One region of the Pedobacter superstes genome, then DNA from elsewhere that is predicted to be linked to it. Evidence: riboswitches for the same ligand, from Rfam matches in the RefSeq annotation. Region 1 holds a riboswitch; the other holds the start of a gene.

The links. A riboswitch is a leader RNA that binds a small molecule or an ion and turns the genes downstream of it on or off. The one in region 1 is predicted to bind S-adenosylmethionine.
Region 2: it holds a riboswitch for S-adenosylmethionine, as region 1 does, so the genes downstream of both, metH (methionine synthase) here and WG906_RS05645 (homoserine O-acetyltransferase family protein) in region 1, are expected to answer to the same signal.

What each region holds. Positions count from the first base shown of each region.
Region 1 covers NZ_JBBJCN010000002.1:53,282-56,711, forward strand. Annotated here, with positions in the region: gene WG906_RS05640 (dihydrolipoamide acetyltransferase family protein) at 1-379, shown strand, start outside; gene WG906_RS05645 (homoserine O-acetyltransferase family protein) at 446-1,504, opposite strand; SAM riboswitch class I at 1,682-1,797, opposite strand; gene WG906_RS05650 (trans-sulfuration enzyme family protein) at 1,887-3,002, opposite strand; gene mqnE (aminofutalosine synthase MqnE) at 3,128-3,430, shown strand, end outside.
Region 2 covers NZ_JBBJCN010000005.1:127,478-130,907, forward strand. Annotated here, with positions in the region: gene metH (methionine synthase) at 1-1,518, opposite strand, end outside; SAM riboswitch class I at 1,655-1,764, opposite strand; gene WG906_RS14660 (hypothetical protein) at 1,885-2,451, opposite strand; gene murQ (N-acetylmuramic acid 6-phosphate etherase) at 2,602-3,411, opposite strand.

The sequences.
Region 1 (3,430 bases):
TATTAAAAAGGCCGATCAGTTAAATCTGGTAGGTTTAACAAAAGCAGTTAACGACCTGGCTGTCAGATCAAGAAATAACAAGCTTCAACCTGATGAAGTAAAAGATGGAACGTTCACTATTACCAATATTGGTTCTTTCGGTAATATTATGGGAACTCCGATAATCAATCAGCCACAGGTTGCAATTTTGGCCATAGGAGCTATTCAAAAGAAACCGGCAGTAATCGAAACTGTACATGGAGATATGATCGGTATCCGTCATAAGATGTATTTATCACTGTCTTATGATCATAGAATAGTTGATGGTGCTTTGGGAGGAATGTTCTTAAAGAAAATCAGTGATTATCTCGAGGCCTGGGATATTAATTACGAAATATAGCCAGACGACCTTTATAAGATTCAGACCTATAAGATTCAAAAACCTTATAGGTCTTTTTATTTCCAGCTAAAAATCTTTCTGAAATTGAACAGCAGGGCTTTCAATGGAAGAATTTTTCAGAAATTTAATAATTTCATACGTCAAAATGCCGGTTTCTATCAGGAATCCATCGTGACCATAAAATGAATCAATTTCCAAATATACAGCACCAGGAATTTTTTCAGCTAAAAATTGTTGCTCGGCAGGGGGGAACAATAAATCGGAACTTATTCCAATCACTAATGTTTTTGCTTCAATTAGTTTTAAGGCATCTGCCACCGAACCTCTGTTACGTCCAACATTATGACTGTCCATGGCTTTGCTTAAGTACCAGTAGCTATAGGCATTAAAGCGCTTGACTAATTTATCGCCCTGATAATTTTGGTAAGAGGATGCTTTAAATTCATCAGTTTTTTCTGTGGTATCCTCTTTTTGAGAAATTCCATAGGTTTGATAGTTCCGGTAAGATAAAAGAGCAATGCTTCTTGCGGCTTTTAAGCCTTTACTTCCACCATCAGGAATATTTTCATAAAAACTTGGATCACTTGAAATTGCAAGGCGCTGGCTTTCATTAAACGCTATTCCCCATGGAGAATGGATTGCGTTGGTAGCCATTAATATTAATTTTTTAATTCGCGCCGGTTCTGTTATTGCCCATTCTACTGCTTGCTGCCCGCCTAACGAACCTCCAATCAGCAGACTTATATCATGGATTTCAAGGTGATCTGCTAATAGTTTTTGAACAGCAGCCATATCCCTCACATTAAACGTAGGAAAAGATAAGTAATAAGGCTGATTCGTTTGAGGATTAATACTTAAGGGGCACGTAGTACCATAATGAGAACCCAAAATATTGGCACAAACAATGAAATAATCTTTTGGATTAAATAAATCATCTTCACCAAATAATCCGTTCCACCAATCACACACATCAGAATTCGCTGTCAAAGCATGGCAAACCCAAACAACGTTATCTTTCCTGGCGTTAAGAGTTCCAAAAGTTTGATACGCAATTTCTAATCCTGAGATCTCAGCTCCGCTTTCAAATTTAAACTTGTTTGTATATATGAATTTTGTTGTGCTCATGTTTGATAAAATGTAGAAGCGGTTCACACTTCGGCATTATAAATTTTAGATTAAAATGTATTTTTAGATTAAATGGCTGATTGTGCCAAATACATTTCAGGAAAATTCACATTAGAGTTATTAAAATTGAATGGGAAGGGGAGAGACAATGTCTTTTTTTTGTTCATGGTTTTACATAATTTATATCTTTCCCGTTGTTTCCGGGAACAGGATTTGGCACCTTTTCCGACACTATGCCGGTTAGGTTGTCAGCGGGTCGTGGAGCCTGTTCTCTCACCGCTTCTTTATAAATCAAAACCTTTTGAAGGGTATTGACAGAAAGTATTTAATTAAATTGCCCAAAGATACACTCAAAAGCACTATTTGCCAAAATTATTCTGGATTATTTTAGAGCCTGGTCGAGGTCGGCTATTAAATCGTCGATGAATTCTAAGCCAACAGAAATTCGAAGAAGATTTCCAGGGGTTTTGGTATCGGGGCCTTCCATAGAAGCCCTGTGCTCAATCAAACTTTCAACACCGCCTAAACTCGTGGCTCTGGTAAATAATTTAAGTTTATTTGAAACTCTTCGCGCATCATCAGAACTGTTTTTAACGGTAAAGGATAACATTCCCCCAAAATCTTTCATCTGAGATTTCGCAATATCGTATGAAGGATGATCGGCTAAACCCGGATAAAATACCTTTTCAATATTAACATGTGATTGAAGGTAGCTTGCAATTTGTCTTGCATTTTCTGCATGCCCTCTCATCCGGTAAGGTAAAGTTTTTATTCCCCTCACGGTCATATAACAATCAAATGGGGAAGGTACAGAGCCTGATAATGCTTGAATGTTTCGAATTTTGTCCCATAAATCATTGCTGTTTTTTGTTATGAGCGCCCCGCCAAGAACATCACTGTGACCTCCTAAATATTTTGTTGTGGAATGCATGACAATATCTGCACCCAATTCTAAAGGCCGTTGAAAAACGGGAGTTGCAAAGGTGTTGTCACAACAAACTATAAGGTCATTTTCATGAGCCAGTTTAACCAACGCTTTAATATCCGAAATTTTCAACAAGGGATTGGAAGGAGTTTCAATCCAAATTAATTTTGTGCCGGGCTTTATTGCTGACTCAACAGCTGATAAATCTGAATAATCCAGATAATCGACAGATAATATACCCTCAAAAACAGTATTAATAAGGTTGCGTAATCCATGATACATATCATCAGGCGCAATAATATGGCTGCCCGGTTTAAGGGCCTGTAATAGAGCAGATCCAGCAGAATTGCCTGAGGAAAACGCGCAGGCATCAACTCCTCCCTCTAATTTGCTTAATACATTTTCTAAGGATTTCCTGTTCGGATTATCTGCTCTCGTATAGATATAACCACTTTGAAATCCACCATCTTCACCACGTTCAAAAGTAGTGGAAAGAGTTATAGGCTGTATTACTGCTCCCGAAGCCGGATCGGTATAATTTCCGGCGTGTATTGCTATAGTTTCGAGTTTCATATTATTCCGATGGTCAAACAAAGATTAGATTTTCTCTTATAAGTTTAGGAATTAAAAATAGTGTTTAAAGTATTGTTACAACAATATGATAGTACATTTTGCCGCTTTATCGTATTTTTGAACTAATGGACGCTGAACTACAACTCCACACACTATTATCTGATAAAAATCTTGATCCTGAATTAAAAGCTATTGCTGAAAAAGTATCTGGATCTGAGCGGATTAGTTTCGACGAAGGAGTAACTCTATATAAAAAAGGCGAATTAGCCTACCTTGGAATTTTGGCAAATTATATCCGTGAAAAGAAACATGGACATAAAACGTTTTTTAACCGCAACTTTCATATTGAGCCTACAAATCTTTGTGTGTACGATTGCAAATTTTGTTCTTATTCCCGATTATTAAAACAAAAAGAAGAAGGCTGGGAG
Region 2 (3,430 bases), on a different contig from region 1:
TTCATTAACTAATATATCATACGATTTTTTACAGATCTCGATTCTGCGCTCGTAAGAATCGGCCTGGCCCTCTTCATCAAAAGCCATTACCACTACAGCCGCCCCATATTGTTTAATTTTGCGGGCATATTCTTTGAACTTTTCTTCGCCTTCTTTTAGTGAGATGGAATTAACAATTCCTTTTCCCTGCAAACATTTTAAACCCGTTTCGATTACGCTCCATTTGGAAGAATCGACCATTATCGGAAGCTTGGAAATATCTGGCTCTGAAGCGATAAGATTGAGGAACTTGGTCATGGCCGCTTCAGAGTCAAGCATGCCTTCATCCATGTTGATATCGATAACCTGGGCACCACCTTCCACTTGCTGGCGGGCAACTGTAAGCGCACCTTCAAAATCGCCACCTAATATCAGTTTAGAAAATTTAGGAGAGCCGGTAACGTTTGTACGCTCACCGATATTCGCGAAATTGGTTTCTGGAGTTAATGTAACAGGCTCCAATCCGCTTAAGCGCAGGTATGGTTTTGGCTCTGCCGGAACCCGTGGAGGATATTTTGCAGCCTTTTCGGCGATGCATTTAATATGCTCGGGCGTTGTTCCGCAACATCCGCCTACAATATTTACAAATCCGTTCTGAATGAAATCTTCTACTAAATGAGCCGTTTCATGCGGGACCTCGTCATAAGCACCAAACTCATTTGGCAAGCCCGCATTTGGGTAAGCTGATATATAACAACCTGCTTTCGCAGATAATTCTTCAATATGAGGACGCATATCCTTAGCCCCCAACGCACAATTTAAACCTATACTTAACAGGTTAGCATGGGATAAAGAGTTTAAAAATGCCTCAACCGTTTGCCCTGAAAGTGTACGGCCACTGGCATCAGTAATTGTTCCGGAGATCATGATTTCAATCTTCCCGCCGATTTCATTCTCGTAATTTTTTGCAGCGAATAATGCAGCCTTGGTTATTAGTGTATCGGTGATGGTTTCAAATAGCAGAACATCAGCTCCACCTTCCACCAAGCCTTTTATCTGCTCATAATAAGCATCGACAAGTTCATCGAAAGTAACTGCACGGTAACCAGGATCGTTTACATCGGGCGACATTGAAGCCATTTTTGTTGTTGGCCCTAAGGCACCCGCAACAAAACGAGGTTTATCCGGATTTTTAAGAGTGAATTCTGTAGCGACTTCTTTTGCGATACGGGCTCCTTCAAAACTCATTTCGTATGACAGGTCTTCCATGTGGTAATCAGCCATGGAAATCCGCTGGGTGCTGAAGGTGTTCGTTTCAATAATATCGGCCCCTGCTTCCAGATATTCAGCATGGATAGCTTTAATTATATCCGGCCGGGTAATATTTAACAAGTCGTTGTTGCCACGTACATCGCATGGGTGATCCTTAAAGCGTTCGCCCCTGAAATCTTCCTCTGTTAACTGGTAGCGCTGGATCATTGTACCCATTGCCCCGTCTATAACTAAAATACGTTTCTTTAATTCTTCTCTGATGCTCATTGTTTTTTAGATGTGAGGTGTGAGATATCAGATGTGAGAACAGATCAGACGCATAAAGTCTCATATCTCATATCTATCATCTCAAATCTCTCTTTACAAGCTTATTTTTGAAAAGTCGGTATCCGGCTTTGACATTCACTTATCTTTCTTCATCCTTAGTATGGAATCAGTTAGAATTTAGCACCTTGTAAGCACAGGTTGCTAAGACTTCGCAGGGTCTAGTCCCTCCGTCTTTCTGAATAAGCGTTGCAAAAATGCAATAAAAATATTTAATAGCAAAATGAAGGATGTTTGTTGTGGTGGTTTATTGCGAAATTGACCCTGCGATGGTATCAAATGTCTGATTCAGTATATTGGGGTTCAGAATTAGCTTAATCGTTTAACGAGCTGTTCTTCGATTTTTTTGAAAAACTGAACGGGCTTTAATGACCGCCAGGAAACTTCATCAAGTTCTCCGCCGAAATTGATATAATAATCGATATTGCTCCTTTTAAATTCATCTATAACATGCTGCCTGAAGTTTACGCCGGCAATCCATCCATCTTCCACGTCCTGAAACCATTCTTCATAATATGAGTCATCTGAAGAATGAAAATTGAGTACATTCTCGCCAACTAAAATGAATTTGTTGATGCCTTCATCTACCATCAGTTCCAGAATTTCTCTTTTAAGAAGCATAATGTCGTTATAAATGGCATCGTTCCATTCGCCAATGAGTTCAATTATTGCGTATTGCCTGTCGTAGTCTACAAAAAGTGCTTTGATGTATAAAGTCTGAGACCCAAAGGAATCCCATTGGGGATGGATATAATAGTTATATATCTTTTTATCAAATTCAAACTCACTATATTCCGTCTCATAAAACGGCGAACGTTCATCTTCTGCCGCTATATAATCATCCCGCCACCGATAAAAAGGTTCTATTTCGTGCATTCTTCAAATGTGTAAATATGCAGTTTGCAAACCCGAAAGCCCCTGCATGTGTTAAAATTCTAATGTTGATGTGCAATGTTTTGCATTATATTTTATAATTGGATGACGAGCATTTAGCAATTGCTTATCGCATATCCTTATAATTTGTATTTAATTATTTCTGTATTTCTCTACAGCTTCTCTTACGTTTCCGTGCTCCTCTAATAGCTTTTGAGCAGTTTGCTCATCTACACCAGTCGCTTCCATTACCATATTTACGGCACGTTCCACAAGTTTATTGTTACTTAACTGCATGTCGAACATTTTATTTCCTTTAATCCTGCCTAATTGAATCATCACGGTAGTGCTGATCATATTAAGTACCAGTTTTTGTGCTGTTCCTGATTTCATCCTTGTAGAGCCGGTAACAAATTCTGGCCCTACCACAACTTCAACCGGGAATTTTGCTTCAGCGGCTATTGGACTTCCGGTATTACAAACAATACATCCGGTTACAATTCCAGCTTCATTGGCACTTTTTAAACCGCCAATAACATAGGGCGTTGTGCCGGATGCGGCAATTCCGATTAATACATCACTGTCTGTGATCGGGAATCTCAGTAAATCTTCCCAGGCCTGTTTGGTATCATCTTCTGCAAACTCAACCGCTTTACGTATAGCCGAATCACCTCCTGCGATAATTCCCACGACCAAATCATGAGGCACTCCAAAGGTCGGAGGACATTCAGAGGCATCAACGATACCGAGCCTTCCGCTGGTACCTGCGCCTATATAAAATAAGCGTCCTCCCTGTTTCATTTTAGAGACGATCACATTTACCAGGGCTTCAATCTGTGGAATAGCTTTTTCGACAGCCAGCGGAACTGTTTGATCCTCGCGGTTAATTCCCTGCAAGAGTTCAGTAACCGATTTTTTTTCGAGACCGGTATATAAAGAGTCTTGTTCAGTCGTTCTAATCATAAGTTAAAGGTCGGAATAT